One region of the Ruegeria sp. CDSC054 genome, then DNA from elsewhere that is predicted to be linked to it. Evidence: riboswitches for the same ligand, from Rfam matches in the RefSeq annotation. Region 1 holds a riboswitch; each other region holds the start of a gene.
The links. Region 1 has a riboswitch for cobalamin ahead of AC2FGC_RS12715 (DUF1636 family protein). Riboswitches for the same ligand answer to the same signal wherever they lie in the genome.
Positions count from the first base shown of each region.

Region 2: another riboswitch for cobalamin. It lies ahead of AC2FGC_RS22445 (metal ABC transporter ATP-binding protein); the one in region 1 lies ahead of AC2FGC_RS12715 (DUF1636 family protein).
Region 3: another riboswitch for cobalamin. It lies ahead of AC2FGC_RS15595 (hypothetical protein); the one in region 1 lies ahead of AC2FGC_RS12715 (DUF1636 family protein).

Region 1 covers NZ_JBXWOA010000005.1:211,195-221,737, reverse strand. Annotated here, with positions in the region: gene AC2FGC_RS12730 (hypothetical protein) at 1-320, shown strand, start outside; gene AC2FGC_RS12725 (flavodoxin domain-containing protein) at 455-895, shown strand; gene AC2FGC_RS12720 (hypothetical protein) at 1,842-2,798, shown strand; cobalamin riboswitch at 3,781-3,990, shown strand; gene AC2FGC_RS12715 (DUF1636 family protein) at 4,074-4,463, shown strand; gene cobW (cobalamin biosynthesis protein CobW) at 4,460-5,515, shown strand; gene cobN (cobaltochelatase subunit CobN) at 5,519-8,812, shown strand; gene AC2FGC_RS12700 (ferredoxin-like domain-containing protein) at 8,809-9,936, shown strand; gene AC2FGC_RS12695 (precorrin-8X methylmutase) at 9,936-10,543, shown strand, end outside.
Region 2 covers NZ_JBXWOA010000019.1:41,160-51,702, reverse strand. Annotated here, with positions in the region: gene AC2FGC_RS22500 (saccharopine dehydrogenase family protein) at 1-536, shown strand, start outside; gene AC2FGC_RS22495 (hypothetical protein) at 626-829, opposite strand; gene AC2FGC_RS22490 (DUF1127 domain-containing protein) at 878-1,105, opposite strand; gene AC2FGC_RS22485 (universal stress protein) at 1,377-1,871, opposite strand; gene AC2FGC_RS22480 (TRAP transporter large permease) at 1,889-3,229, opposite strand; gene AC2FGC_RS22475 (TRAP transporter small permease) at 3,247-3,783, opposite strand; gene AC2FGC_RS22470 (TRAP transporter substrate-binding protein) at 3,853-4,869, opposite strand; gene AC2FGC_RS22465 (LysR family transcriptional regulator) at 5,040-5,951, shown strand; gene AC2FGC_RS22460 (hypothetical protein) at 6,138-6,380, shown strand; gene AC2FGC_RS22455 (metal ABC transporter solute-binding protein, Zn/Mn family) at 6,461-7,360, opposite strand; gene AC2FGC_RS22450 (metal ABC transporter permease) at 7,357-8,259, opposite strand; gene AC2FGC_RS22445 (metal ABC transporter ATP-binding protein) at 8,252-9,010, opposite strand; cobalamin riboswitch at 9,240-9,450, opposite strand; gene AC2FGC_RS22440 (acyltransferase family protein) at 9,759-10,543, shown strand, end outside.
Region 3 covers NZ_JBXWOA010000008.1:50,250-60,792, forward strand. Annotated here, with positions in the region: gene AC2FGC_RS15575 (bifunctional 2',3'-cyclic-nucleotide 2'-phosphodiesterase/3'-nucleotidase) at 1-1,609, shown strand, start outside; RNA gene ffs (signal recognition particle sRNA small type) at 1,649-1,747, shown strand; gene rsgA (ribosome small subunit-dependent GTPase A) at 1,906-2,934, shown strand; gene AC2FGC_RS15590 (alpha/beta hydrolase family protein) at 2,943-3,800, opposite strand; cobalamin riboswitch at 3,945-4,164, shown strand; gene AC2FGC_RS15595 (hypothetical protein) at 4,249-4,656, shown strand; gene AC2FGC_RS15600 (protein-tyrosine phosphatase family protein) at 4,664-5,161, opposite strand; gene AC2FGC_RS15605 (DNA polymerase III subunit gamma/tau) at 5,319-7,070, shown strand; gene AC2FGC_RS15610 (YbaB/EbfC family nucleoid-associated protein) at 7,458-7,802, shown strand; gene recR (recombination mediator RecR) at 7,867-8,460, shown strand; gene AC2FGC_RS15620 (lactoylglutathione lyase family protein) at 8,531-9,028, opposite strand; gene AC2FGC_RS15625 (hypothetical protein) at 9,227-9,715, shown strand; gene AC2FGC_RS15630 (ribonuclease T2 family protein) at 9,712-10,353, opposite strand; gene AC2FGC_RS15635 (DUF1013 domain-containing protein) at 10,482-10,543, shown strand, end outside.

The DNA.
Region 1 (10,543 bases):
TTACCATTTTCTCCGGCGGAACGGCTCTATTTGGGGGTGCTGCTGCCAAAACCGCAGTGGGAGATGCGGTACCATTCGTGCTTTGGTTCAATTTTCTGGCTGGATTTGTCTATTTGATTGGCGCATTCGCAATCTACAAATCCACATTCTGGGCACAACGCATTGCCTGGTTGATTGGCTTATCTACACTATTGGTGTTTGCTGTTCTAATATTAGTGGCTCTTAGTGGCACGCCATTTGAATGGCGAACCGTCGGTGCAATGACCATACGCACTGGATTTTGGCTTGCCATAGCTTTTGTGCTTTCCAGAACAGTATGAGCCAGTCATTTCGACGTCGCGCCTTTACCCAGATTGCTTAAAGAGACCGGCATTTTTGATTGAAATCAAAGGCCGTGGCGAAGAGTTTCGGCATAGTAAGTTAGCTGTTTAGACCGGTTTGCGGGAGCGTCATTATGACAGTACTTATTGCCTACGGAACTATTGAAGGTCAGACCGCCAAGATTTCGCGCTTTATCAACAAAGTCACATTAGGGGCAGGATACGAAACTAGGCTGATCGATATCGACCAACTGGCAGGTCCAGTGTCTTTGGAAGATGTAGACCACGTTATCCTTGCGGCTCCCGTCCATGAACGCCGGCACCCCAAGCCGTTCGAGGAGTTTTTAGAAAGGCACCATGACGCATTATCCTCGCGAAAATCACTTTTGCTTTCCGTCAGTCTAAAAGCTGCTTTTCAGAAAGGTCAGGAGGACGCGCGGGACTATCTTACCGAAATGCTGATGCGGACGAAATTCGAACCAGACGCGACCGCCTTGGTCGCTGGTGCCGTACGGCCTGATAATTACGGGTATTTTGAAAGAGAGATCGTCCAACACGTTGTCATGCTAGGCTAGAAGATTGATCCACGAGATGGCTTGAGAGAATTCACTGATTGGGATGCGTTGAAAACAACAGTAACAGCATTCCTGGACGATTAGGTCTGCCGTCACCTCGGAGAGCATCGAACCAATGACAGAGTTCGGCCGGCCTTTCACTGACTCGGATGAGGGCGCTGGCGTTATCCTTATATCGAGTATCAACGCCAGATCAGGTGTACGATTGCCCAACTGCGTTTAACCTATGCCTCAACTCCGCCACAGTTTCCCCCGCGCCCCTATATCAGTTCCCCGCCATTCCCTACCGGGGAGTCGAGACTGGTTATTCGGCCAGGCCGCAGGGGGCCTGACGGCGAATCTAAGAAAATCTCGGGGAGCGCCGGGGAAGCATGGGGAGCCATTCGGGGACCGTTTTGAGGAGGTGACAACAGGGCATTTATTATTAGTATCAATATCTTAAATATAGTTATAAATTTATGGGGAGACTTGGGGATACCCTATAGCGCAGAATGTGAAAAAACGCAGAAATACACTTTTCTAGAATGCTCTAAGGAATCCCCCTCCCCCGCTCCCCGCACTTTGAAAACAGTGCACAACACTGCTGCGTTCATTGCGAAGAATCCGACAGTGTTTGTTCGCCTTCCCTCCCACGTAGTCATCAAAACCGAGCCAAGAACTCATACATTGGTCCACCGAAGAAAATCGCGGGTCCTTCCATGGCATTGTTACGTGGGTTTATTCGCGCCGTGTTCTATTGGCCGGTGCGAAAAAACTCAAAAGTGGGTTTTTGGGTTGGGGTTGTTGTCTTCGGAACAGATTTGCAAGCTTCATCATACCTAGATAGTAACCGCATAGGTTGAAGCTGGAACCAGAAGACGCCCGAGAGCGGCGCCCTAGTAGTCAATTTTATAGTTCATGTCGGAAAGTCTTCGATGCGATATCAACAAAACTAGCTAGGTTTCGAATGCCCAAAGAAGATTTTGCGAGTTTCATTGCCAAGCATCGCTTTAAACCACACGATCTTTTTGCATCCGTCTCAAAGGGTGTTACCACACAGGAGTTTCAATTAGCGAAGTGTTTCTCTCAAGTCGACCTACTGAGATGGGACTTTGGAGACGGTCAGCTCGCCGAGTTAAACCGAGCGCTGACGGTCGCAACATATATTGCAGAAAGCAGCACGGATCATCCAGAGGGTTTCGCCGCATACACTTCAAAGCTGCAAGAGGAATCGTGGAATTACGCATTGCGCTTTTCCCCTTACCATAAAGTTCATACCGCACTGGAGAACTTAGAAAGGGTGCATGCCGCAATGCTGGAAGCAAGCCTTGGTTTGAATGCGGCTACGGCAGGGATGGACACCGTTCTTGAGTTCAAGCGCTCAGATAACTCTGCGTATGCTCGAGAACAATCTAAGGCAACATCCAATCTTTTAACATTCTCTGCGCTTTATGCTTCATACGTAGATGTTTGCAGACGTATCCGAAAATACACCAAGCTGGAAAACAGTGAATCTTACACCCGGGGAATTGGAAGGGTAATCGGGAAGAACTCCGGCGCGCATAGTTTTGCCATGGGTCTAAGGAACTTTATTCTACATCATCATTTGGTGGAGCCTGGCATAACCATTTCGATGGGGGAAAGTCGCACGGTGCGACTGCTACTCGATTCAAACGCTTTGCTTTTCGCAGGTTTCAAGTGGAAAGCGGACGCTCGAGAATACATCCGTTCGGACAAAAAGCTGGATGCACTGAAAACGACCACCACTGTAGTCAAAGACGTTGCTAGACTTGTAAGGTTCCATCGGAAGATCGCAGAGAAACGACTACCGGAGGAAAAGTTCGCTCACGACACTTACCTTCACGAACGAACCAGGTTTAGACACCTCCAGAACGCGACGTTCGATCCGGGAGCAATTGTCTAACGGCGCTCAACTGTTTTAGCACGCGTTGTAAGCCCCAGCATTATGTCGGTGGCTCTAGACAGCTCCATTCCGGATGAAGAATTACGTATACAACTGACTACTCTGGCAAACCGGCATCAGAATCTTTCAAATGAAAAATGGCAATTGTTGCCGACGAAATCGTGCAGCTATTGAAGCAGCGTTTAAGGTATCCGAACACCGGCTCATATCTTGACGGGCGGAAGGTCGAGTGACGGCGCATTCAGGCTGCGACGCGCCTGAAAGCAATCAGCGTTGCTGTGATCATTGCACCAAAATCCACTTGAACCAAAAATCGAGCATCATCCTTGATGGCGTTAAGCCAATGAACAATTTCAACCAACAATCCCGCAACATTCGCAAGCCCACGTACCGATAAAATCTCACTAAACAATTGTTATTTATTAAGAAATTTAATTCCTTTACGCAAGTTCGAAATTGGTACTCGCCTCCACTTCTTTTCAAACACTTAGCTTTCTGCGCTGCTTTCGCAAATCCGGGCGTATACACTTGGGTATCATGTTCCTACTGGCTTCTGGAACAGCATAACCGTCGCCGTTGATGTCCGGGGTTAAATGTCGAAGCGGTTTGAAAGTAATGCCACACGTGCCAAATCTTTTCCCGCGAACAAACGGCGCGACGCACAATGCGACAGTGGTAGAGGGATGTGCTTTGTCTTTGTCGCGCCTTTGCCCGCTTCCTTAATATTGCCCAAAGGTTCGCACAGAACGCGATTGCCCAAGGCGCGCCTGTTGCGATTGCCGGTCCAGCGATTCCGTTTGCACAACCGCACTACCTGATTGCCAAGCCCGGAAGCGCTCAATCATCCGCGGCTGCGGGGCTGTTTTGCTCCTGGCTTCGTGATCGGATCGCATCGGATGCCGCTGACTGACTTCGGCTGGTCGCTTTTCTGACTTAACCGGTTTTCAATCCTCAGTCGTGCTTGACAAGCCCCCTGCCCGTGCCGCATGTCGCATGCGTTGGTGTCCATCCTCGGATGGATGAAAAGGGAATGTGCCAGCGATGTCATCGCCAAGCACAGCCGCCCCCGCGACCGTGACCGGAGAGGGTGCCCAAAGCCACTGGCCCAATAGGCCGGGAAGGCGGGACATCCGACAGGGCAAACGCTCTGACATCCGCAAGCCGGGAGACCTGCCAGCACCCGAAGTTGAAACCGGGCGGGGTGTTCCGGTGTCGGGTCCATGTCGCACACGTGGCCCGCATGAAACCCCGTCCCCCGTACAAAGGATTAGGGGGATGAGAGACGTGACCGAGACCGCACCAGTCGAATTGCTGGTCTGCACGACATGCCGCCGTGGGTTGCCCATCGAAGATGACGCTCAGCGACCCGGCACTTTGCTGCACACAGCGCTTGAACAGGCGGGCTTGCCTGACGGCGTGGACCTGAAGCCGGTGGAATGCCTGTCGAATTGTGATCAGGGATGTTCGATCGTTTTGCGTGGTGGCCCGTCCCGATGGACCTTCGTCTATGAAAACCTCGACGAGGCCGACCATGTCGAGACCATCGTCGAAGGCGTCACCAAATATCTGGCCGCTGAAGACGGTCTGGTGAAATGGCGTGAGCGCCCCGAACATTTCCGCAAAAACTGTGCGGCCCGCATTCCCCCGATTGGAGCCCTGAAATGAGCAATCTTGAAAAACTTCCCGTCACCGTGATCACCGGCTTTCTGGGCTCGGGCAAGACCACGCTGGTCAAGCACCTGATGCAGAACCCGCAGGGCAAGCGTCTGGCTGTGGTCGTCAATGAATTTGGCGATGTTGGCGTCGATGGCGATATCCTGAAATCCTGCGCCATTCCGGATTGCCCGGCGGAAAACATCATGGAACTGGCCAATGGCTGCATCTGCTGCACCGTAGCCGATGACTTCATTCCGACCATCGAGGCACTGATGGCGCTGGAGCCGCGCCCCGATCACATTCTGATTGAAACCTCTGGTCTGGCGCTGCCGAAGCCGCTGCTGAAGGCGTTCGACTGGCCGGATATCCGTTCTAAGATCACCGTTGACGGTGTGATCGCTCTGGCCGATGCCGAGGCCGTCGCCGCCGGGCGCTTCGCTCCGAATGTCGAAGCCGTGGACGCCCAGCGCCTGGCTGACGACTCGATCGACCACGAAACGCCCCTGTCAGAGGTGTTCGAGGATCAGATCTCGTGCGCCGACATCATCCTGCTGACAAAACCCGATCTGGCGGGCGCCGAAGGTGTGGCGAAAGCCAAAGAAGTCATCGCCGCCGAAGCTCCGCGTCCGCTGCCAGTGGTCGAAGTCGCCGAAGGTGCCGTAGACGTGCGCGTCGTGCTGGGGCTGGAAGCGGCCGCCGAGGATGACATGGATGCCCGTCCGTCGCATCACGATGGCCATCACGACCACGAACACGACGATTTCGAAAGCATCATCGTCGAGTTACCTGAACAGACCGACCCGGCCCAACTGGTCGCCAATATCGAACGTCTGGCCAATGAGCTGAACATCCTGCGCGTCAAAGGCTATGCCGCCGTTCAGGGCAAACCCATGCGTCTGCTGGTGCAGGCCGTTGGTGCCCGCGTACGTCACCAGTATGACCGCCCGTGGGAACCCGGTGAAGAGCGCCGTTCGCGTCTGGTGGTCATCGCCGAACACGACGACATCAAAGAGGCCGCGATCCGCGATATCCTCGTGGGCGTGACCGAGGCCGCCGAGTAAGCCATGCACGTCGTCTTCCGCGAAAGCCACGGGCTCGAGGAAACCGAGACCCCGACCGATCTGGGCCAAAGTCCGGCGGATCTGGTGGTGCTGTCCTTTTCGGACAGTGACCTTGGTGCTTTCGCGGCGGGCTGGCATCGCGGTGGCGGGGCCGAAGGGCGAATGCCGACAATGCGGCTGGCCAACCTGACAGCACTGAAACACCCGTTGTCCGTCGACACTTATGTCGAGCAAACGCTCGAGGGCGCCAAGGGCATTCTGATCCGTTTGATCGGCGGCGTGCCTTACTGGTCCTATGGCTTGCAGCAAGTTCTGGCGCTGGCGCAATCCAAGGGGATCGCACTGGCCGTCCTACCTGCCGATGGGCGTGAGGATACGCGGCTGGATGATTACTCCACCCTGCCCGTCTCAACCCTGCGGCGGCTTGCGCATCTGTGTGACACCGGCGGCGAAGTCGCGGCGCAAGCGGCCTTGGCACAAATGGCGCTGGCGGCTGGGCTTTATGCCGGGCCGGTGATGGGCGCAAAGACCTTGCCAAAGTGCGGTGCGTGGTGCCCGGATCGTGGCGTAATCCCGGTCGAAACAGCATTCTCGAGCGACGCGAGGCGTATCCTCGTGACCTTCTACCGGGCTTATCTGACATCTGCAGACACCGCCCCGGTCGCAGCCCTGATCCGCCGATTGCGGGAACGCGGGTTCGAAGCAGTAGGCATGTTCGCCCCCTCGCTAAAAGCACCTGCCGCCGCCGATTGGCTGCGCGGGAACATCGCCGCCATTAAACCGTCGGCCATTATCAACGCCACTTCCTTCTCGGGCAAAGGCGCATCGGGTACATCGCCGCTGGACGCTGCCGATGTTCCGGTGTTTCAGGTTGCTCTCGCAACGTCCCGCCGCAAAGCCTGGGCCGAGGCGGAACGCGGTCTTTCGCCCGCTGATTTGGCTATGCACGTTGTCCTGCCTGAAGTGGACGGGCGAATTTCTGCAGGCATTGCCTCGTTCAAGGAACCGGGCAAGCGTGACCCGCATCTGGAGTATTCACGTTTTGCCCACCGGGCTGAACCGGAACGGATCGAGGCCATCATCGACCGTGTCGTCGGCTGGCTGAACCTGAACGACAAGCCCAAATGGGATCAGGTGCCCGCCTTGGTGCTGTCCACCTATCCCGGCAAGGATTGGCAGATGGCCCATGCGGTGGGCCTCGATGCTTTGGCCTCGGCCGAGGCGATGCTGGCCGACCTGCAAGGCGAAGGGTATGACACCGCTCCTGCCCAGCCGATTTCTGATACGTTGTTGGACGCGCGGATTACGTGGTCGCTTGGCGAATATCTGACTGCGCTAGCAGAATTGCCGGAACAACTGCGCGCAGACCTCGAAATCGTCTGGGGCAAGCCCGAGGATGATCCGGCCTTTGCAGATGGCGCGTTCCACTTCACCGCCCTGCGCCGCGGCAAGGCGTTGGTCGCGTTGCAACCTGAACGCGGCACGCCCGAGTTGCGTGATGACGATTATCATGACCTGTCGCGTACCCCGCGCCACAGCTACGTGGCCTTCTACCTTTGGCTGCGCAAAGGTCTTAGTGCGGATGCGCTGATCCATATCGGCGCGCACGGCACGCTGGAATGGCTGCCCGGCAAGTCGGTCGCGCTGTCCAACGAATGCTGGCCCGAAGCGCTGATCGGCGACCTGCCTGTCATTTACCCCTTCATCGTCAACGACCCTGGCGAGGCCGCGCAGGCCAAGCGCCGGATCGGGGCGGTCACGCTGGGTCATGTCCCACCGCCGATGAGAGAAAGCGGTACCCCGGATCGGATGGTTCGGCTGGAATCGCTGCTGGACGAATTCTCGAACGCAGATGGTCTGGACCCCAAACGTCGCGACCGCCTGCAAGAAGATATCCGGGATGAGGCGCAAGCCATCGGGCTTGAAAGTGACCTGGGTCTCGATCAGGCCACCTGCACGGCCGAGGCGATCACTCGCATCGACCGTTTTGTCTGTGACATCAAAGAAAGCCAGTTCGGCGACGGGTTGCATATCTTTGGACGTGTGCCCGAAGCCGCCGCCAATTTTGACACGGCACCTTCTGCCAATGCCGAACGCAATGCTCTGATTAACGCGCTAGCTGGCAAACGGATCGAGGCAGGCCCGTCCGGATCCCCCTATCGCGGGCGGTCAGACGTGCTGCCCACCGGTCGCAATCTCTATACCACCGATCCGCGCTCAGTGCCGACCCGTGCGGCCTATACCCAAGGCGTGAAGCTGGCCGAAGAATTGGTGCGGCGACACCTGCAAGAGGAAGGCGACTATCCCAAAGGGCTGATCGTAGACCTATGGGGCTCGGCCACCATGCGAACTGCGGGCGAAGAGTTCGCCATGGCGTTGCACCTGCTGGGCGTGAAACCCGTCTGGGACAAAGGATCCGAGCGCGTGTCGGGCATCGAGGTGCTGCCCATCACCGATCTCAGCCGCCCGCGTTTGGACGTGACGTTGCGCGTGTCGGGCCTGTTCCGGGACGTGTTCCCCACGCTTTCGGCGCTTTATGGTCAGGCAATTCGCGCGTTGTGCGACCGGGACGAAGCACCGGACTGGAACCCCTACGCCGGACAGGCTCCGACGGCGCGCGTCTTTGGCCCGGCTCCGGGCAGCTATGGCGTGAACATGACGCAGCTATCCGAAATCTATACAGATGAGGCCCGCGTCCAGGCCGGAGAAGCATGGCTTGAGGCCAGTTCATTCGCTTTGGAAGGCGAGCATATTGCGCAAGACAAGGATGGCATTACCCAACGGGTCGCGAATGCCGACAGTTTCGTGCACTTGCAGGATCTGACCGAAACCGACCTTCTGTTGGCCAACGACTATGCCACGCATGAGGCTGGTTTCGCCGCCGCCAAGACAGTCACCGGTGGTGCTGCGCAGCTATACCATCTGGACAACACCAACCCGGATAACCCGCGCGCCCGAACGCTGCCTGAAGAAGTCAGCCGTGTGGTTCATGCCCGTGCCGCCAACCCGAACTGGATTGCAGGCATGCAAAGGCATGGCTTTCGGGGCGCTGCCGAAATTGCGGCGACACTGGATCACATGGCCTCTTTCGCCCATCTGTCAGGCACGGTCGCGCCGCATCTGTTCGACCTCTATCACGACGCGACTTTGGGCGACGCCGAGGTCGACGCGTTTTTGCAAGAGGCCAACCCGCGCGCGTATCAGGCGATGCAGGACAGGTTCCGCGCGTTGTTGGACGCGGGTCTTTGGAACACCCGCCGCAACTCGATCCGGGCCGATCTGGAGGGGCTGGGATGAGCGCCCCGGTCGTTCAGGGTTGGTGCCCCGGCGCGCATCGACCGATGATGTCGGGCGATGGTCTGGTGGTTCGGGTGCGCCCGCGTCTGGCCCGTTTGAGCGCCGAACAAACACGTGGTCTTTGTGAGTTGGCCGAGCAATTTGGCAATGGCACAATCGACCTGACCAACCGCGCCAATTTACAGCTGCGCGGGGTAAAAGAAGACGATCATCAGGCATTGCTGGCCGAACTGGCCGCGCTGAACCTTTTGGATGCTGAGCCCGGTATTGAAATGCGCCGCAATATCCTGGTGTCGCCCCTATACCGATCAGGTGATCGAACCGCACATCTGACACAGGAACTGATCGACCGGTTGGAGGAATTGCCGACTCTGCCCGCCAAATTCGGCTTTGCCATCGACACTGGCCCCAAGCGCCTGTTGGCGGCGGATTCGGCCGATATCCGGGTCGAGGCAGGCACTGATGGCCTCATCCTGCGCGCCGACGGGGCCAAGACTGGCTGCCGGGTCACAGAAACCAACGCAATTGACCGGCTTATCGCCTTGGCCGGATGGTTTTCCGAACGTTTCACGTCAGAAACCCGCCGCATGGCGCGGGTGGCCGCGACGCAGGATTTGCCAGCGGAGTGGCAAGGCAGCGTGCCCGGTGACATCGGCACACCTCCGCAGCCCGGCGTATGCGATCTGGGTGTGTTGTATGGCGCGGTGTTCGGACAATTGCCGGCGCGGCAGCTCTCTGACCTCATTGCAGACAGCGGGGCGTCTGCCTTGCGGGTCACCCCATGGCGGCTGATTCTGCTGGAAGGCGGGGCGGCGATACAAGCACCGGACTTTGTCATAGATGGCACAGACCCGCTGATGACAACCGACGCCTGCCCCGGCGCACCGTTCTGCCCGCAAGCACAAGTGGAAACCCGTAGGGTTGCGCGCGAATTGGCCGCTCGGGTTGCAGGCAGCCTACACGTATCCGGTTGCGCCAAAGGCTGCGCCCGAATGGGGACGGCAAATGTCACACTGTACGGCAATGACGGACGATTTGATCTTGTCAAAAACGGTCGCGCGGGGGATGAGCCGTCCCAACGCGGGCTGACACCTGAAACACTTATGACTATGGACCTCTCCTGATGCCCTATGAATACGAAACCGATGGCGCAGCGATCTATAAGCAAAGCTTTGCCACGATCCGGTCTGAGGCCGATCTGGCGCGCTTTGACGCTGATGAAGAGCAGGTTGCGGTTCGCATGATCCATGCCGCCGGAATGGTCGGTCTGGAAGAATTCGTACATTTTTCGCCGGGCTTCGTGCCAGCCGCACGGACCGCGTTAGTGAATGGCGCACCTATACTGTGCGATGCGCGGATGGTCAGCGAGGGTGTGACCCGCTTCCGCCTGCCGGCCGATAATGAGGTGATCTGCACCCTGCATGACGAACGCGTGCGCCCACTGGCGGCTGAGATGAGCAATACCCGCTCGGCCGCTGCGCTGGAGCTGTGGCGTCCGCATCTTGACGGCGCTTTGGTTGCTATCGGGAATGCGCCGACCGCGCTATTTCACCTGCTGAATATGCTGGAAGACCCCGACTGCCCGCGCCCGGCCGCCATCATCGGCTGCCCGGTGGGCTTTGTCGGTGCCGTCGAATCCAAGGACGCATTGTGGGAGGCCCAGCCTGTACCATCTTGCATCGTCAAAGGCCGTCTGGGCGGCAGCGCCATCACCGTCGCCGCAATCAACGC
Region 2 (10,543 bases), on a different contig from region 1:
TCGCCCCGCTGCCCACACCGGAAAGCTTCGAGGTCTATCCGAACCGCGACTCTCTGCCTTTCATGGAAGAATATCAGTTCGAGGATCACTGGACCGTCAAGGAATTCGTCCGCGGCACCTTGCGCCTGAATGGCTGGGCCGATGCGTGGTCGGACGTATTCAGCGAGATTGAAACCGTGTCCGGACCCGAGGGCGACGCGCGCCTGAAGGAAATGTCGGACCAGTTCTGGGACGAAAACGCCTATGACGAAGGGGAACCGGACCGCGTGGTTCTGTGCGTGGGACTGAAGGCCGAGAAAGACGGCGCACCCGTCTGGCACAAAACTTATGTCATGGACGCGTGGGGCGACGCGCGCGGGACGGCAATGGCGCGACTGGTATCTATCCCGGTCTCGCTGGCAGTTGAAGCGGTCCTAAACCGTGCGATCGCCGTCGGTGTCCATGCAGCACCCAGCGATCCAAAACTGGTGCAGGGCTGGATGGCCGAGATCGACAAGCTGGCGCAGCATTTGCAGGTCGTCGATCACACCGCCTAAATTCACATCAAAAAAGCCACTCCTGTATGTCGGAGTGGCTTTTATCTTCGTCTCTGTCGCCGGTATCAAACCTGGCTATCGCCACAGCTTCAGATGAACCGTTGGATCGTATCGTCAAGATCGCTGCGGTTTATGCCCAGCTCTGACAATTCCTGATCGGAAAAGCTGTTCAAATACTGTGCGGCCCGCACGATATCGGCGCTGATCGCACGTAGTTGCATGGCGCGGTCGAACAATTGCAGGGCACTGGTCGTGGGCGTCAATTGCTTGCTTGGCGGGATGACATCAAACATTGGTACTACCTCATAACTGGTTACGCGGGTGCTATCTCCGGCACCTGATTACTGCCGATAAGGCGCGCCGTGATAAACGCTTTGATAGGCGCGTTGCTTGATTTCAGCCCGAGGGACGCCGATGTCGCTCAATTGGCGATCGTTCAACGCCTCCAGGTCGTGGACTGTGTTGGCGAAAATCCTGCGGCGGAAATGCTCGGTTCGGGCCTCTGCATAATCCGCAAACAGCGTGGAAAAAACGTTGCCGTTCGGGGTTATTGTCTGTGTCGCTTCCATGGTCTTCTCCTCCTGAATTTGGATTGCGGTTGTGGTCACAATTCAAATAAAGGAACCGGTTCTTAAGGAGAGGACACCGAAGCATTAAGCTCTGTTAACAAAGCTTGCCTGGCGTGATCTTTGCTGGAGGTATTCGGCTTGGAGGATTTTGGCCCAAGATGATCAAAGGGCTGTAGGATGCCGGATACGCGGTATTCAGGCATCTCTTGGTAGTTTCGCGAGGCATGGTGCAAAGCACGGGCCGCTACCATCGCAGCGGCCCGTGGAAATTTTAGACTTCGTCCGGGTTTGGAACGATCAGCGTCGGGATTTTTGATCGACGCAAGACACGTTTTGCCACTGTCCCAAGGAAAGTGTGCGAAAAACCGTGGTCATGCGCGCCGAGCACGATCAGATCGCACCCCATCTCGACCGAGCGGCGCAGGATCACCTCGGCCGGGTGCCCGTCGGTGACCTCGATCGAGGACACCTGTTCACGGATCTTCGCGTCATCGCCTTCGAACTGTGCCCAGAACTTGGCTTGCCGTTCGGCCAGCACCTTGCGCACCATTTCATGGCGACGCTGGGCCGCGGTTTTACGCGTCTCTTCGTTCAGGATGAACATGTCCATCGTGATCTTCGCGTCGTCCGACAGGGGCTCGTTCACGTGCAGGACGTGAATTTCCGCCCCTGTTGCCATGGCAATGCTGGCCGCATTGCGCATGGCGTGACCCGAGTTCTCCGACAAGTCGGTCGCGAACAGGATATTTGTCACCATTTGTTTCATAACATTATCCTTTCAGGTCAGTAGCCCAACAGCCTGGGCAGCCATAGCGACAGCTCAGGGAAGAACGCAATGATGAAGATCGCGATGGTATTGGCCGCCGCAAAGGGCAATGCGCGCAACGAGATCTGCTCGATCGTGATATTCGAAATACCCGATGCGATGAACAGGTTCTCACCCAGTGGCGGTGTCTGGAAACCGATACCCAGCGTACAGACCATCACCACACCAAAGTGGATCGGGTCGATGCCAACCGAATAGGCCACCGGCAGCATCACCGGAACCAGGATCAGGATCGTGGCCAGCGTCTCCATGAACATGCCGACGAACAGCAGGAAGAAGATGATCAGCGCCCAAATCACATAGAGGTTGTCGGTAAAACTGAGCATCGAGTCCGCGATGATCGCAGGGATCTGGTTTTCCACCAGAAGGCGGCCGAACACGGTTGCGGTGAACAGGATCAGCAGAACACGCCCCGTCAGCCAGGTTGTGGCTTCAAGCGACTGGAACAGCGACTGCCAAGTAAGTTCACGGTAGATGACGACGCCAACGACCAGGGTATAGAAGATCGCGACAATCGCAGCTTCGGTCGGGGTGAAGAAGCCGGTATAGATACCGCCCAGGATCACCAGTGGGGCCATCAGCGACCAGAACCCACGGTACATTTCGCAAGCCACGTGACGCATCGACCAGCCTTCGGCAACGCCTTTGTAGCCGCGCTTTTTCGACATGAAGTAGTTCAGGATCAGCAAGCTGGTGGCGATCAGGAAGGCCGGAACGAAACCCGCGATGAACAGTTTCGAGATCGAAACCGACTGAAAGGTCCCGAATTTCTCGACCGCTTCAACAGGCGGCGCCATACCGAGCGCGGCAATGCCGAAGATCACCATCGGGATGGAGGGAGGAATAATAATCCCGAGGCCGCCAGAAGAAGCGGTAATAGCAGAGGCATAGCCGCGCTCATAGCCACGGTCGATCATTGCTGGGATCATCAGCATCCCCACGGCCGCGGTTGTTGCCGGGCCCGAGCCCGAAATGGCGCCAAAGAACAGACAGGCCATAACCGTTGCAGCCGAAATACCGCCGGTGAATGGACCAGCCAGACTTTCCGCAACATTGATTAGGCGTTTTGAGATACCGGCGGCCTCCATAAGAGCCCCCGCCAGAATAAATGCAGGCAGCGCCATCAGTGGGAACGCACCCACCGAGGTAAATGCAATCTGCACGAACTTGATTGGGTTTTCGCCCAGGTAAAGGAACGAGAACAGCGATGCCACACCCAGCGCAACCGTGATCGGAGCGCCGATGAGCAGCAGTAGAAGAAACGATCCAAATAGGATTGTGACGATTTCGGATTCCATGGTTTTTCCTCCCTGCCTCAGTCGTGCTTGGCTGCTTCGGTGGCAGCTTTGATTTCATCAAGGTCGATCTGGTCAGGATCATGGATGTCTTCACCTTTGATCAGGCGGCGATAGTTCACCTGAATGATGCGCACGGTCATCAACGCAAAGGCCAGAGGCAGAACCATGTAGACATACTTCATCTCGATACCCAGGGTCTGGGATTTCCAGAACTTGTTCATCTTGTTGAAGACAAAGTCCGTCGCCAGATACAGGAAGTAGACGTTGAAAAAGAGCCAGAAGAGATCGGCAAAAGCCTCAATATACTTGATGTAGCGTTCGGGCAGGAACTTGAACTGGAAGGTCACCCGGTTATGCGCGCCTTTCAATGCCGCATAGCTGGCGCCAAAGTAGACAAACCAGACGAACATGTAGACTGACAGTTCTTCGATCCAACTGACCGAAAAGCCGAAGACTTCACGCGCTATGATCTGTGCAAACAGCAGACAGACGAAGCCGGATAACAGGATCCGGCAGATGATACTTTCGATATTGTCCAGAAATTTCCAGAACATTTCGGAATTCCCTCCTCCCTGAGATGAAAAGAGCGCCGAAGCGCTCTTTTCCTTTTCGCTCTTTGGCGATTATTGCTGGACGGGCTCGCGACCGATGGCCTCAAGGACCGTGTTCAGTTTTTCGACACCACCGATGGATTCGTAGAACTGCGGCCATACGGCACCGGTTGCCAGTTCGATGAACTCGGCTTCATCGTTCTCAGGATCGATGATTGCCATGCCTTTTTCGGTCAGCTCTTCTTTGATCGCAGCTTCAGAGTCACGCAGGAACTGCGCGGAAATCTGAGTTGCTTCCTGACCGGCTTCCAGAATGATCTTCTGATCTTCTTCGCTCAGACCCTGGAAAACAGATTCCGAAACGATCAGCGGTTCGATCGAGAAGATGTAACGCAGGTTGGTCACGTGGTTCTGGACCTCGTAGAACTTCATTGCGTTGATCGTCAGGTAAGGGTTGTCCTGACCGTCGACGACTTTGGTTTGCAGACCGGTGAAGGTCTCGGACCATGCCATCGGAGTCGGGTTGATGCCCCAGGACTTGTACGTTTCGATCATGATCTCGTTCTTGGGAACGCGGATGATCAGGTCCTGCAGGTCAGCAACCGAGCTGACGGGCTTTTTCGAGTTGGTCAGGCGGCGGAAACCTGTGTAGGTCCAGCCGATGATGCGCACACCTGCGTCACGAATGGTGTTTTCCACCAGTTCCTGACCGATCGGGCCTTGGGTCAGCTTTTCAGCATCTTCCAGGGACAGGATCACATAAGGCAGAGTGAACACACCAACCGAAGGCGAGAACGGCGTGATGTTGTTGATCGCCAGCAGCGACATGTCCAGCGTGCCGATTGCGGCCTCGTTGACGGTGTCCTGCTCGGAACCCAGCTGACCGTTCAGAAACAGTGTAGCTGTGTGTTCGCCACCCGATTTTTCTTCGAGTGCCTTAACGAAAGCCAATCCGAGGGCTTCTTGTGCGCTGCCCGCACTATCGCCAACAGCGATCTTAAAGTTTTTCGCGTCGGCTGCGCCCGCTACCATCAGGGCTGCGACCGAAACGGCAGCAGTCATGGTGCCAAGCTTTTTGATGAATGACATAGATGTCCTCCCAGTTTTATCATGTTTCGAGGTGCGCGCTGACCTGGGGAGAGATGGCCAGTCCGATTCTGCCTCGGCTTTTTCAGAGTAGCTTGTGAAATGTGTTTCTATGTTGCCTTTCTTTGCGCGATAGGTTTCATATATATCAAACCTTACGAATTGGGAGCAAAATGGTTGCCTCACGCATCGGCGACAGCGACATCCGATTGCTGCGCGTTTTCAAGACGGTTGTGGAAAGTGGTGGACTGTCTGCAGCCGAAGTTGAGCTGAATATCGGCAAATCGACGATTTCCAAACATATTACCGACCTGGAACTGCGATTGGGCTTAAAACTGTGCACACGCGGGCCTGCGGGGTTTGCCTTAACAGAAGACGGCGCAAAAGTGCTGCAGGCAGCAGATCACCTGCTTGTGTCCGTGTCGCAATTTCGAAACGAGGTCAGCGAGATCAAGGAACAGTTGGGGGGAACGATCCGCATTTCGCTGTTTGATCAATGTGCATCAAACCCGGATTCCCGGCTTGCCCGCGCCATTCATCGGTTCAACGAAGCCGCCCCCTCGGTTCAGATCGAATTGTCTCTTGAGCCGCCAAACGTGATCGAAACCATGGTTATCAGCGGTCAGCTCGACATCGGAATTATTGCGCTGCATCGCCCTTCGACAAGTCTGAACTATGCGCCGTTATATGGCGAGAACATGTTCCTGTATTGCGGCCGGGAACACCCCCTGTTCGAAATACCGGACCGGGAACTCAGGACCAGTGACCTACTCAGGTACAATTATGTTGGGCTCAGCGTGAACTCTCCGAACCTCATTGTCGGTCAGCAACTGGGCTTTCAACGTTCAGCAAAAGTTCAAAGCGAGCAGGCGCTGGCCATACTTATCCTGTCGGGGCGATACATAGGTTATTTGCCTGATCATCTTGCGCAGGATTTTGTGGACCAGGAAAAAATGCGGATGGTGTTGCCAGGCGAAACGCAATATCGAACCCGGTTTGCTGCAGTGACCAGAAAGCAACCTGAACCGACGCGGGTGACCAAACTGTTTCTGGAAGTATTGCAGAGCGAACATTCGAAACCCTGACAACTTCTCGGTCGACACAATGCATGCCGGTTGTGGTCGAAGCGAAGCTTTTCACTTCCTATCAGCACTGAAACGCAAGGTTGGGGTCGCGTTTTTTGTACCGCCAAATACTTGTGACTTTCCGCCACATCACTAGCGTTCGCCTTCCTCTCACTTACATGTGCGGCATCAAAATGAGGCGGACACATGATAGACGACGACCCCCAACCCGCAGGGTATTATAACACGCACGACATATGGACCTTGGACCCCACGCCTGCGGACCAGTTGGTCTATGACGCCTTTGCCTCGGGCGTTGTCGATCTTTTGCAGGTGTTGGATGACAACAAGACGATGATGTCACGGGACGTTTACGCAAGATTTTTCGCCTCGCTATTGGATCTTTCCCGTACTTTGGGAGAATACGAAGACGGCTGGAAGCCGGACTAAGCGACGTTTTCCCAAAACCCAGTGTTCCAAAGCACCGTATGAGGCGGCGGATCAAGCACCGCCTCGTGCCTGAAGACCAATTAGCTTGCGGTTGCGTTCCCAAGTGTATTCAGCAGAGTGTTCAGATTGTGCTGGAACATCGCAAGGTAGCTGGTGGCAGGGCTACCCCGTTCCGACAAGGCGTCCGAGAACAGCCGTCCACCAATCACGATTCCGGTTTCATCCGAGATCTGCTGAATCAAAGTGGGGCTTGTGATGTTTTCAACAAACAACGCGGCAGCACCATCCGCCTTCAGTTGGTCAATCAGAACAGCAAGATCCTTGGCTGATGGCTCTGCTTCGGTGTCGATGCCAACCGGCGCAAGGAAAGTCAGGCCGTAGGCGTCTGCCAAATATCCAAATGCGTCATGTGCGGTCACAACCGTGCGGCGATTGGCGGGCAGACCTGCCAGCTTTGCCTTGGTTTCTACATCCAGCGCCTCAAGCTGCGCGATATAGACCGCGGCATTGGCAGCGATTTCTTCGGCGTGCTCGGGCATCGCCTCTGTCATCACGTCGGCGACATTGGTCACGTAAATCATGCCATTCGACAGCGAATTCCAGGCGTGGGGGTCGATTTTGCCCTCGACTGTGACAGGCGTGATGCCGTCGGTGGCAACGTGCACGGTTGCGTCAGTGCCCGATTCAGCGATTAGGGTATCGGACCATGTCTCAAAGCCCAGACCGTTGACAAAGATGATATCCGCCCGGGCAACGGCCTTCGCATCTGCAACCGAAGGCTGATACACATGCGCATCCGCATCCGGGCCCACGATTGTCGTAACCGTGGCCAGATCGCCCACGACCTCTTCGACCATGTCGCCGAGGATCGAAAAGCTAGCGACGATCTTGACGTTGTCTTCTGCCGCAACGGCCGGCAATGCAGCCAAAGCAAACGACACAGAGGCAATGCCGGCGTAGAGTGACTTTACAAGAGTCATTGTGCTCTCTCTTCTTGTTGAATTTGGGCAATGGGGATGTCTTTGGAAACAGACGGTTTGCGCATCCGTCTGCCAAAACCAAGGGGACCGAAAATAGCCGAGAACAGAAAGAACCCACCGGCAACCAAAACGATCGCCGGGCCGGACGGCGTGTCCGGGAACAAGTAGGACAGGGTCAGGCCGATCCAGCAACTGGACAAGGCAAACACAAAGCCCAGGACCAGTTGCCCGGTGATCGTACTGGCCCAATAGCGCGCCGCAGTTGCGGGCAGGATCATCAAGCCAACGGCCATCAACGTTCCCAGTGTTTTGAACGCGGCCAGCAGGTTCAGAACCAACAGCAGCATAAAACCCTGATCTACCAACCACGGTCGGCGCGTCTGCGTTTCGAAGAAAACCGGATCACAGGTGCTGACAATCAGCGGACGAAGCAGAACGGCGAATGCCAACAATGTTACCGTCGCCACCCCTCCGACAAGGATCATCGACGCGTCGTCGATCCCAAGGATTGATCCGAACAGGAAGCTTTTTAATGGGACTGCGGACCCTGCTGCAGACAGAATAAAGATACCCACCGCCAGTGCGATCAGATACAGCGAGGCAAGGCTGGCATCGCTGCGCAGGATCGTCCGGCGTGCGAGAAAGGCGGTCAAAATGGCGACGCCAACACCCGCGATAAGCCCTCCGACCAGCAGTGACATGACTGACAAGCCCGCCGTGACAAAGCCGATGACGATGCCCGGGGTAATCGCGTGGGCCATGGCCTCACCAGCCAGCGATAGGCGACGCAGAACAAGAAATGCCCCCACCGGCGCGACCGAAGCCGACAAAACCGTGGTTGCCACAAAAGCGCGACGCATGAAGGCAAAGCTCCACATTTCGACGATCAGGTCATACATTGGCGTGCTCCGCTGTTGAATGGGTGCCACGGAACATCCAGGACGCCTGACTTTCCGAGAGGTATCCTTGTGCAACCAGCCGGTCTGGTGTCAGAACGTCATTCACCGGTCCATGGGTCGCCTCTTGCCCGCCCAAAAGCAGCGCGTGGCTGCAATAGTCCAGTACCGAGGAAAGATCGTGCACCACCAAAACCACCGCGCGCCCCTCATCGCGCCATCGGCGTATAATCGACAGCAGATGCGCCTCAGTACTTTGGTCGACGGCGGCAAACGGTTCATCCAGCAGGATCAGCGGCGCGTCCTGCATGATAACCCGTGCGAACAGCGCGCGCTGCAGTTGCCCGCCCGATAGCATATGCAGAGGCCGGTCAGCGATATCCAGTACCCCGGCCTCATCCAGCGCGGCGGCCATCCGGTCACGTGCCGCGGCGTCCAGCCCGGTACGATAACCAAACCCGCGCCAAGCACCCATCGCGGCAAGATCCCTCACACGGATGGGAAATCGGCGGTCGAACTCGGTCATCTGCGCCAGGTACCCGATGTCACCAGGACGGCCCTGCGGCCAAGTCAAACTGCCCGAAAGCGGATCCATCAAGCCCAGCAGCATCTTTACAAATGTGCTCTTGCCCGACCCGTTCGCACCAAGAACGGCCAGGGTTGTCCCGGACGCGATATCCATGGAGAGGCGGTGAAACAATGTCAGGTCGCGGTAGCCCAACGTCAGATCTCGGATTTGTAAAACGGCCGACATCAAATCACCGCGTAAATCGCGAGCCACAAGATCGCCGACAGCGCCAGAGCCCCCGTGACCAGCACCGGAACACTAAATTCCGTCAAGCACTTACCCCTTTGGGTGTCAGCTTTTTGCAATGACAACGGCAACGCCTCCTGTGTTCGGACAGGGGCAAAGCGAGCGCAAGTTCGTGCACGGTACGGACCGCTTGAAACATTGTCATCTCCCTCTGGGACACCCCGCCCAGGTTCATAAATTTCGGATGGCAGGTCTCCTGACTTGCGGGTCAAAGCTATCCCGATCCTTCCCAGGCTATTGCCCAGTGGACGATCTCGGGTCGCTCGCCGCCTACAGTTGCGGGGGCAGTCACGGAATTGGTCTTTTCACAGAACCGCACCGTATTCCCTTTTATCCCTGACCGCAGAATACAGTCGGGAACCATCACGTGGACCAAATACGAATTGATTTGATTCGACAAGAGCGCGAACCAATCGGTGATGGCAATTTGTACCAGGCTCCAATCAGCCAAAAAAATTCTACGATAAGGGTGCTAGCAATGGCAGTGACTTCGCGGGGCTCACTCAGAAGTTTTCAGCCTGGGTCTTGCAACGACCGGAACGCATAAACCTGCCAATACTTTGTTCGATTGGCTGCGGCGGCTCAAAGTTCCTCGACACACTCTTGACGACAGATGCGCTTCGAAAGCTCACAGGCCCGAGCACAAAATACAAGAGTGGGTTTTGATTAAATGCTGTAACGGAAAGAAATTGATGGCCTTCGCAGCATTGCAGTTTTACCAGTGGTTCTTTTTCATTCCGGCATAAGCCTGTTCAGTGGAGGTTTTTTAGGCGTAGACGTTTTCTTCGTTATCAGCGGATATCTAATAACCTCTATTATCCTTGATGATCTTGGAAAAAATAGCTTCTTTCTTTTGAAGTTCTACGAGCGTCGGGCCCGACGGATCTTGCCTGCCCTGAGTGTCGTCGTACTGGTGTGTATTCCTATCGCTTGGTTTACCATGCTGCCCGATCCACTGGAAAACTTCGGCCAGAGTGTCGTGGCCACGATGTTCTCTCTGAATAATGTTCTTCTCACGCTAACAAGTGGATACTGGGACCTCGCGTCCGAGTTCAAACCTCTGGTTCACGCATGGAGCCTGGCAGTTGAAGAACAGTTTTACATAGTTTTTCCGCTTTTGCTTATGGCCCTGTACCCGGTACTTAAACACAGAACGGATCTGCTGGTTTGGGCTATCATCGGGTCCAGTTTCCTGGCGAGCGTACTGTTGGTTCAAACCCACCCGGAGAGCACATTTTATCTTCTGCATACACGCGCCTGGGAACTCGGATTCGGTGCATTGGGGGCCTGTTGGGAAAATAGGCGCAAGGTTAGAGCGAGCAACAGTCTTTCGCTACTTGGCCTTATTGCGGTGATTGCATCTATGGTGATCTTTGACGGGACCATGCAACACCCGTCATACCTGACAGCCGTTCCGGTCGTCGGGTCTTTGCTCGTTCTCCTCTATGCAAAGGAAGGCACTTTTGTCGCCAA
Region 3 (10,543 bases), on a different contig from region 1:
TGATAAGCCGCATGCGCTGATGCAGGCCCTTGGCGCGCTAGAGTATGATGCGATCGGGTTAGGCAATCATGATTTCGGGTTCGAAGGGAACATACTGGATCGCATACTTTCACAGGCCCCCTGCCCGGTGGTTTGCAGCAATGTTCATCGCCCGGGCGCCAACGAAGTCTGGCAGGATCAGGCAGTTCTAACCCGCCGGGTTGAGGTCGCGGGGCACCAAGCCTCGCTAACCGTCGGCGTCTTCTCGGTGGTTCCGCCGCAGACCCGGAATTGGGAATCTCATCGGCTGGGTAATGACGTCCGGATAGACGACATTCTGACCTGCGCGCGCATTAAAGTGTCAGAGCTTCGATCCCACGGCTGCGACGTGATCATCGCGCTAGCCCATACAGGGCTGGGGTACGTCGACCCCGCGCCCGATCTTGAAAACGCGATAATCCCCCTTGCCGCGATTGAGGGCATTGACGCCATCATCGCCGGGCACACGCATCTGACCCTGCCGGGGAAGTCACACGCTGGGCTGGAACACGTCGATGCCACTGGCGGTATGGTGCATGGCACACCTGTTGTCATGCCGGGATCTGCCGGATCTCATCTTGGCGTGATTGATCTGACGCTGACTGCCACGACGGAAAAGGGTTGGTCGGTCGCGGCTCATCGCACTGAACTGCGCCCGGTCTCAGGTGCTGACCCGGCGGCCGAAGACCCGCTGTTGGTAGCGATGTTTTCAGATGTGCATTCCGCAACACGAAAACGGGCCGCGGAACCGATTGGGCATACGGATCAGAGCCTGCACAGCTATTTCAGCTTTTGCGCCAAGGATCGAGGGCTTGCGATGGTGGCCGCAGCACAGGCTTCGACCGTGCGCCAGATCCTGAAGGGCACACCCCATGAAGCGACACCATTGCTGTCTGCCGTAGCGCCTTCGAAATTCGGTGGTCGCGCCGGGCCTCGCTTTTACTCGGACATTCCTGCGGGCGTAATGCGCATGCGCCACGTGGCCGATCTGAACATCTTTCCAAACGAACTTCGTTCGGTCGCGGTGTCAGGAGAGCACATCAGAGATTGGCTTGAAATGTCTGCGGGCGTTTTCAATCAGGTGAAACCCGGCGCGCAAACTGAATTGGTCAATCCTGATCGAGCCGGACACAATTTCGATGTTCTGTTCGGGCTAAGCTACGTGATCGACCTCAGCGTACCGCCTCGGTTCGATGCGGAAGGGCGACTGGTAAATCCGGCATACCGGCGCATCTCAGATCTTCGTTTCCAAGGCCACGCGGTGACGGCCGAACACCGCTTTGTCGTTGCACTGAACAATTACCGCGCCAGCGGCGGTGGACATTTTCCGTTCATACAAGACGCCGAAGTCATCAACGTTCCAGCCTTGCCGATCCAACACGCATTGAAGGGCTACCTGACCGGTGCAATGCCCACAGAATCGCTGGAACAAGGTCCCTGCCCATTCCGTTTTGCGCCCATGCCGGGGTCCTCTGTCCTGTTGAAGACCGGTCCAAAGGCACAGTGTCACCTCGCGGACATCGCAGAGTTTAGCGCAAAGCTGGCTGGCACGGATGCCGAAGGGTTTTTGCGCATTCAACTCACACTGTGACGGGTTGTCATTTCTGCGTGTCTTCCCTATATCGATTTTCGAGAGGTTGGCGCGGGCGAGCGCCTCGCCAACCTGGTCAGGTCCGGAAGGAAGCAGCCACAACGAGCCCCGCTTGGGTCGATGTCCAACCTCTCACTTACTTGAACCGCTAGCCACAGGAGGGCTTTTATGATTGTAGCAAAAACCCTTTGGGCAGAGCGTTTCTGAGGCCGACCCTCACACCTGCCTGAACACATCACCGCTGATTGCGCGACCGCCATCCAGACGGCTTGCTGTACCTGAACACAGGCAGAACAATGTCCTTTACACTTTCGGACCTGGGATGGTCCTCACACTTTGCCGCCCAACATGCGGCCAATCCTTCGTGCGTTCCCTTTCGCATCACAGCCGTTCACCGTGATCGTCTGATCGGTGCAAACATCAACGGTGAAACACCTCTGCTCACCCTGGCCCAGCCGACGGGCGACTTCGCCGTCGGCGACTGGGTATTGGCGGATGATCATAACCGCGTTCAACAGCTGCTGGAACGCCGCAGCCTTTTGAAACGCCGCGCCGCCGGAACTGGGGCCGAGGCCCAGTTGATCGCCGCCAATGTGGATGTGCTGTTCATCGTCAGTTCCTGCAATGCCGACTTCAATCTGGCCCGGCTGGAACGGTATTTGGCTTTGGCACATCAGGCCGGGTGCTATCCGGTCGTCATACTAACCAAGGCCGATACCTGCACCGATCCTGATAAATACTCCAAAGCGGCCGTGTCGCTGTCTCCGTTTCTGACCGTGCTGGCAATCAATGCTTTGGATGCCATGGACGTTCAGCAAGTTCTGTCCTGGTGCCCCACCGGGCAGACCGCTGCACTGGTCGGCTCATCCGGTGTCGGCAAGACAACATTGGTCAACGCCATGACGGGCCTGGATGAGGCAACCTCCGGCATTCGCGAGGACGACGCGCGCGGGCGGCACACGACAACTGCCCGCGCGTTGCATCCGATGCAGAACGGAGGCTGGTTGATCGATACACCCGGCATGCGGGCTTTGCGGTTGCTGGATGCACAAGATGGCGTCGATGAGGTCTTTTCCGACATTCTTGAATTGGCTCAGACCTGCCGCTTTTCCGATTGTCAGCATCAGGCCGAGCCGAGCTGCGCCGTGCAGGATGCGATTTCCAACGGAACACTGGACGCTGAGCGGTTAGAGCGCTGGCGAAAGCTGCGGCGCGAGGATGAGAGGAACTCGGAAACCGTGGCGCAGTCTCGTGCGCGCGACAAGGCCTTTGGTAAGATGGTACGATCGGTGATGCAGGACAAGAAATCCCGAAAAAAGCTGTAAGTACCGGCTCAGGCGATTAACCGGGGCCATATGGCCGCATTTCGGCGCGCAAATGCGCCGATGTGACCGACCCCGGCCAATCCAAAGTCTTTCGGCGACAACTGATGCCGGCGGGCTTTGGGACCGTAAAGATCGGCCAGGCGCCAAACCGCGTTCGGGGGCACCACCTGATCATCGTCCATTGTGAACAGATCGACGGGTGTTTCCGACGCAGCCCAACGGGCGTCTGGAAGGCTTTTGCCGATATCCGGCACGTAGCTCAGCGCAGCGGTGCACCATTTGCGCCACTGCCAGTAGACACGTGCCGGAAGGTCCGAGCCGAACCCAAGTGCCTTGCCCGGCAGGTATCCCAATGCCTTAACCAGCAATGGCGGGTGGGCATACCAGAACATTGTCGCCAGTGCGCGATACGGCCAGGGGTGGTCGGATACCGTCACCAAACCTGAACAGACACAGATCATCCGGTCGATCTGCTCAATATCGGGCTGAATTGGCCCCAGCATTCCACCCACCGAATGGCCAATGCTCCACTGTTGCGCGACAGGAAACCTGCGCCGCATTTCAGTGCGGGCAGCGGGCATGTCGATCAACGCCCAATCGGCCATCGTGGCCTGCGAATCGCGCAGACGCCCCTTTAGAGAGTGGCCAAAATCGCGATAGTCATAGGTCAGACAGGCCATACCCTGTTCTTCCACCAGCCACCGCGCAAAATGCTGGTAATAGTCGCGCGGTACGCCTGTGGCTGCATGGACTACAACCGCCACATCAGGTGCCGAGGCAGGCATATACAGCCGTGCCGACAGTTCGGCCTCTCCGGCAGAAAACGTGAAATCTTCGGTCAAAACGACCGGAGTGTTGTCCAACATGGTGCCCTCGCAAGCATCTGAACTATTCGGTTCACATATGGCATATCGGCGCTTTTGCGCGACTAGAGTCAACAGATTTTCAAAGTGACCAAGCGTCCACTTGAACGATGGAAAACAGCCCGCTTGACTCAAGCCACCTACAACCGCTAGCGATGAGGTGATGGTTCTCGTCCTTATATTGGGGCGGGATGAAAAGGGAACTCGGTGCGGTCCAGCCCGGCAATGCCGGAACGGACCAAGGCCGCGACTGCCCCCGCAACTGTAAGCGGTAAGCAATGCCGAAAAACCACTGGCCGAAAGGCTGGGAAGGTCGGCAAAGCAATGACCCGCAAGTCAGGAGACCTGCCATCAAAGTAAAAACCGAAACTCGGGCGGGGTGTCCGGGCAGGTCTTCAGTTGACTGAAACACCTGTTCCACGTCCCCCGCTCACCGCGCGGAGGGCGCATTATGATCTGGAAGACAACGACCCACGAGTTCACCGCCACCCTGTGCCAGAAAACGGGGAAAACCTGCCCCGCATTGGCACAAATGGCTCGGGCCTTGGCCGAGGCGATGGCAACAGCACAACCAATGACGACCAGCGAATTTGAGGTGGACGGTTCCAGCGAACTGACCCATTGCGGCGAGGGCTGCACGGCTCGGTTTCGCGCTAGCCCGTCCCGGATCAGGGTCTATTGCGGCGCGAACGCAGACGACTCGGCAGATATGTTGGACGACTACGCCGATATGATGTTCAGCCCTGAATTCGCCACTCTGCCAACAGGTGTATTGACCGCCTTGCCTTGCGCAATGCTCGAGGCATCGGCACTTGCGCCGCGACCGTCACAGCACATCGTGCAGCAAGCAACAGCCTGATTTTGCTTCACCGATCGCTCTGGGTCGGCTTCATGGCCCAGGCCATCTGCTCATCCGTTTCCACCGCGCAGGGTCGAGCCAAGCGTAACCGGATTAGCGCGTGGTTTGGGTCTTCACCGCTTTCCACCATGAGCCTAAGCGCGACCATCCCCGACCGCCCACAACCGCCCCGGCAATGCACCAGCACGCGTCCACCCTCGGACAGCACCTGCCGGGCGGCTGCGCTGGCTTGAGGCCAAAGAGTTTCGATTGGCAGGGGCGGCGTGCCAAAATCCTCGATCGGAAGATGCACCCAGGTCGCGGGTCTGCTTTGAACGTCTCTACCAAAACTGCCTGCACCGACCTGCTGCATCTCGGCCTCAGTGGTCATTGAAATCACCAGATCAGGGTTCCAGTCCTGTATCACCCTCAGATCATCCACATACCCGCCGCCGCCGCCAGGCAAGGGGGACAACGCCAAAGTGCCTGAGCCAACAGGCAGTGCGTAGATTGCAAATTTTGCCAAAGCTTATGCTCCTACTGCCACCGGCTTACCAGGTTTTGACAGCCGGTTTATCCCGCTTACAGACGCAGTCCAAACCGAAATTCCACGAAGCCTGCTGTGGACGCGAGCGGCCCGGGTCTCTACGCTACATTTCTGACACGAATCTGACAGAGCAGACATGACCGAAACGCCCAGCCCCGCCTATCAGGTTCTTGCCCGCAAGTACCGCCCCGAAACCTTTGCAGATCTGGTTGGACAGGACGCAATGGTGCGCACGCTAAAAAATGCGTTCGAAGCGGATCGGATCGCGCAAGCCTTCATCATGACCGGCATTCGCGGTACAGGTAAAACCACCACTGCCCGGATTATCGCCAAAGGTATGAACTGCATCGGTCCCGATGGTGAAGGCAAACCAACGACCGAACCTTGTGGCCAGTGCGAGCATTGCATTGCCATCATGGAAGGACGCCATGTCGACGTGATGGAGATGGACGCCGCCAGCCGGACCGGTGTGAACGACATTCGCGAGATTATCGACAGTGTCCGATATCGTGCCGCCAGTGCGCGCTACAAGATCTATATCATCGACGAAGTTCACATGCTGTCGACCAGCGCCTTCAATGCCCTGCTCAAAACGCTTGAAGAACCGCCCGAGCACGTAAAATTCATCTTTGCGACGACCGAGATTCGCAAAGTTCCAGTGACAGTGCTGTCACGATGCCAGCGGTTTGACCTGCGCCGGATCGAACCCGAAGACATGATTGGCCTTCTCAACAAGATCGCAGCGGCTGAGAATGCGCAGATCGCAGAAGACGCGCTTGCTTTGATCACGCGCGCGGCCGAAGGGTCTGCCCGCGATGCAACATCGCTGTTGGATCAAGCGATTTCACATGGTGCCGGGGAAACCAGCGTCGATCAGGTTCGGGCAATGCTGGGCCTTGCAGATCGCGGGCGCGTGCTGGATCTGATGGACATGATCCTGCGCGGTGATGCGGCTGGAGCATTGACCGAGTTGAGCGGCCAGTATGCCGAAGGGGCCGATCCGCTGGCCGTTCTGCGCGATCTGGCCGAGATCACCCATTGGGTTTCCGTGGTCAAAATCACGCCCGATGCCGCCGATGACCCCACCGTCTCACCGGATGAACGTGCGCGTGGTCAACAGATGGCCGAGGCGCTGCCAATGCGGGTGTTGACGCGCATGTGGCAGATGTTGCTGAAAGCGCTGGAGGAGGTCTCCGCAGCACCCAACGCGATGATGGCCGCCGAAATGGCAATCATTCGTCTGACCCATGTGGCCGATTTACCAAGCCCCGAAGAACTTATCAAACGACTACAGGATGCACCTCCCCCCCCACCAAGCGGGGGACCTGGCGGTGGTGTGGCTGTGCCAACTCATGCACCTACGCAGGCGACATCCTCTACGCATCTCTCGGCCCAGCGCGGGCCGGCAGGGGCACCCACCGCAGCGCTTGCCCAGGACATCCAGACCGCGCTGGCACGCTATCCAACCTTCGAACACGTAGTCGAGTTGATCCGTACCAACCGGGACGTAAAACTGTTGGTTGAGGTCGAAAACGGCGTGCGTCTCGTCTCGTATTCCCCGGGACGGATCGAGTTCACGCCAACGGACAAAGCGCCGACCGATCTGGCGCAAAGGCTTGGTTCAGCCTTGCAACGCTGGACCGGAAACCGATGGGCCGTCTCAATCGTGGCCGACGGGGACGCGGCAACAATCGCCGAGGTTCGAGACGCGGCTGATCTGGCGTTGAAAGCGCAGGCCGAACAACACCCACTGGTTCAAGCCGTTCTGATGCAGTTCCCCAAAGCGCGCATCAAACGGATCGAAACCCCGGAAGAACGCGCCGCCAAGGTCGAAACCGAAGCCCTGCCTGAGGTCGAAGACGAATGGGACCCGTTCGAGGAGGATTAACAGCTGCACTTTGCACACATCGATGCGGTCTACTACGAAGCATGCGAAGTATTTAACCCTGGCTGGGATGGCGAACCGGTTAGCGAATTGGTCGAAGCAGTTGCTCTCACCTTGCATCCGGTATCCATGGTCTTGCTGGTGTTGTCTGCTATAGCAATCTGGCGCGGAAACCTATGGATCGCATTGGCGACGTCCTTCGCTTGGGCGATTTGGGCGGCTCACATTTTTGTCGACGACTTGATGGATGACTCGCGTAGATCGGCGGCAGACATCGGGTGCATCGGTCATTCCAGCCTGTTCATAGGGCTGACAATTGCGCTATGTGCGTCGATGACACTTTACGCTGTATATGTTCGCCTAAGGCGATCACAATTTAGGAGACAGTAAATGCTCAAAGGACTCGGCGGTCTGGGCGATATGGCCAAGATGATGAAATCCGCACAGGATTTGCAGACCAAGATGACGGATATGCAGGAAGAGCTGAACAACATGATGGTTGTGGGCGAATCCGGTGCGGGGCTGGTGAAGGCCACCGCCACCGCAAAAGGCGAGCTGAAGGGTTTGGACATCGATCCGTCGATCTTCAACGGCGACGATAAGGAAGTTGTCGAAGATCTGATTCTGGCCGCTATCAAGGACGCGCAAACCAAAGCGGCCGAGCGCTCTCAGGCCGAGATGGCAAGGCTGACCGAAAGCATGGGTCTGCCCGCAGACATCAAGCTGCCGTTCTGATAGACACTCCTGACGACCCAAAGGCCGGGCACCCCTGTCCGGCCCTTTTGCAGGAGCGCACGCCGTGAGTTCGAACAGCGATATCGACAATCTGATCGACCTGATGGCCAAACTGCCCGGCCTCGGCCCCCGCTCGGCCCGCCGCGCAGTGCTGCACCTGATCCGAAAGCGCGCCCTGCTGCTGACGCCCCTGTCGGACGTAATGCAGCAGGTGGCTGCCACCGCCCGCGAATGCCTGAATTGCGGCAACGTGGGCACCACCGATATCTGCGACATCTGCGATAGCGAGGATCGCGCGACCGGAGAGTTGTGCGTGGTCGAAGATGTGGCTGATCTCTGGGCGATGGAACGCGCTGCAGTTTTCAAGGGTCGCTATCACGTTTTGGGCGGCACATTGTCGGCTCTGGATGGGGTCGGACCGGACGAACTGCGCATTCCCCGACTCAAGGATCGGGTGATGGCCGAAGGGATTTCTGAGGTCATTCTGGCCCTAAATGCCACTGTCGATGGCCAGACCACCGCCCACTACATCGCGGATCAGTTGGAGGGACAGGTCCGCCTGACCTCACTGGCGCAGGGTGTTCCGATTGGGGGCGAGCTTGATTATCTGGACGACGGGACGATTACGGCGGCGCTGAGGGCACGAAAAGAACTCTGAGCCTTGCGATACGGCGACAACCGGAAAGGATTCGCCTCTTCCGGTTGCACACCAAGGTCTGTTCCGATTGTCAGGTGTAAGCACCCGACGAATACGTCAATTCATAGGAATGGCTGTATATCTCAAAGACGATACCAAATGGGTCTTCGACGTAGACCATGCGATAGGGTTTCTCACCGGGATAATAGTATCGGATCGGCATCCGTTGTTTGCCGCCGGCCGCCACGATTTTTTCTACCAGGCCTTCGACATCCGGGTCCTGGACGCAAAAATGGAACGTACCATTCTGGCGAAAATCGATATTGTTTTCAGGCACATAATTCCCGTGAAACTCGAATAGCTCAAAACCAACGCGATCAGCGGTCGCGAGATGCGCAATACGCAGTTTTTTCCATTCCGGACCAAACACATCAGTGCACATGACACCGATATCCGTGTCATCCTCTACCACGTCCGTTGGTGGCATGATTACGTAAAAACCAAGGACTTCAGAGTAGAACTTTACAGCCTCGTCAACGTTTGGGACGGACAATCCGATGTGAGAAAATGTTCTTGGATGTTGCGGCATGGCACGCTCCTTAATTTTATGGAGCGAAAACTATTGTGCCGCGGCCGAGTTTCAAGCGTTCGCCCTGCGAGGCATAGCCGGGTTCCACTATGCACATAGGTCTTTGTTCGCGGTCGCATCAATCAAGAATGGCCTTTGCCTCCTTCACGCGGCGTGTACTATGGCTTCGACCTTATCCATTTGATATTGGAAACTGTTATGAAACGCCTTTTTGCCCTCGCGCTTACCGCCTTTACAGCCACCGCCGCGTTTTCGCAGGAACTGATCGACAAAGGCTTTATCGAGGGCTGGAACATTATGATGGACCCCGCGCTGGGGAATGGATGCCTGATCCAGACGATCTACCAAGACCTCTCAGTCGTGCGGCTGGGCTATGACGCGCTGGACAATCGCGGGTATTTCGCCGTCTACAACAAGGCGTGGGGCGACATCAAACAGGGTGAGAGTTATCCGATCCGGTTCGATCTGGACGGCAAAAGCTATAATGCCACTGCCATCGGCTTCAATCAGCGCGATGTGCCAGGCGCAACCGTGTTTTTCACCGACCGCAGCTTCGTGAATGCGATTGCGCAGAACAAGACCATGACGGTCTACAACCCCGCAGGTGAGACGGTGATGGCGATTGATCTAAAAGGCACGGCCAAAGCGCTGGAATATGCCCGGGACTGCCAGAACAAGAAGCTCTAACGAATCGGATCAAACAGGGCGTCTTTGGCGGTACAATCTCGGATCACGTCTCGCCCACAAGGCACGGGTTCAAGGTCGCGCGACAGGCACAGGCGGACCTCTTCTATATAGCCCTGCTTGCAGGTCACAGTGATCATGTCGCGCTCAAGGCCGGGGTTGGCTTTCAGAAATGCTTCTTCCACGACCGATGCAGGCAGTTTGACCGAGGCGTCCAGCTTGCGGAATACCTGAGGACGCTCAACCGCCTCATACGCCTGCCGGGACAGCGCATAATAGTCGGACGCGCTGAGGCCCGAGCAGGTCCCGTGCTTTTTCCACTGATGCCACGCCAGACCGGAACTGCCCTGAATATCCGTCATTTTGCGTGACATAGCGCGCGATGGCGGTGCCTCGGGCGTGCGGCAGAAGGCGGGCCAGCCCTGATGGTACTGAGGCCACAGACCATGCAGGATCCAGCCATGGTCATGCCGAGTGTCGCATTGATCCGATCCGCGCGCGTCGCCTTCGCGGGCGCACCAGTTGGGCGACCAGCTAAGCGACAAGACGTAGTAGTCAAACTCGCCTGCCTTTTCGCCATCGCCCAGCGCCGCCATTGCACCGAAAATCCACGAAACCAGCCCCAAAACAACCCAGCGCATTCGCCTCTTCCCTTCTTGCCTTGGCGCGACTATATACGGACCAAGTTCCCCGACAACGGAAACCTGCCCCAAAAAAGGGGCCGCCGAATTCCGGCGACGGGAAAGATGTATTTATAGGAGACGGGCTGATGGCAAAACCGCTTATGGCCAAGGCAACAGCCGTATGGCTGGTGGACAACACCACGATCAG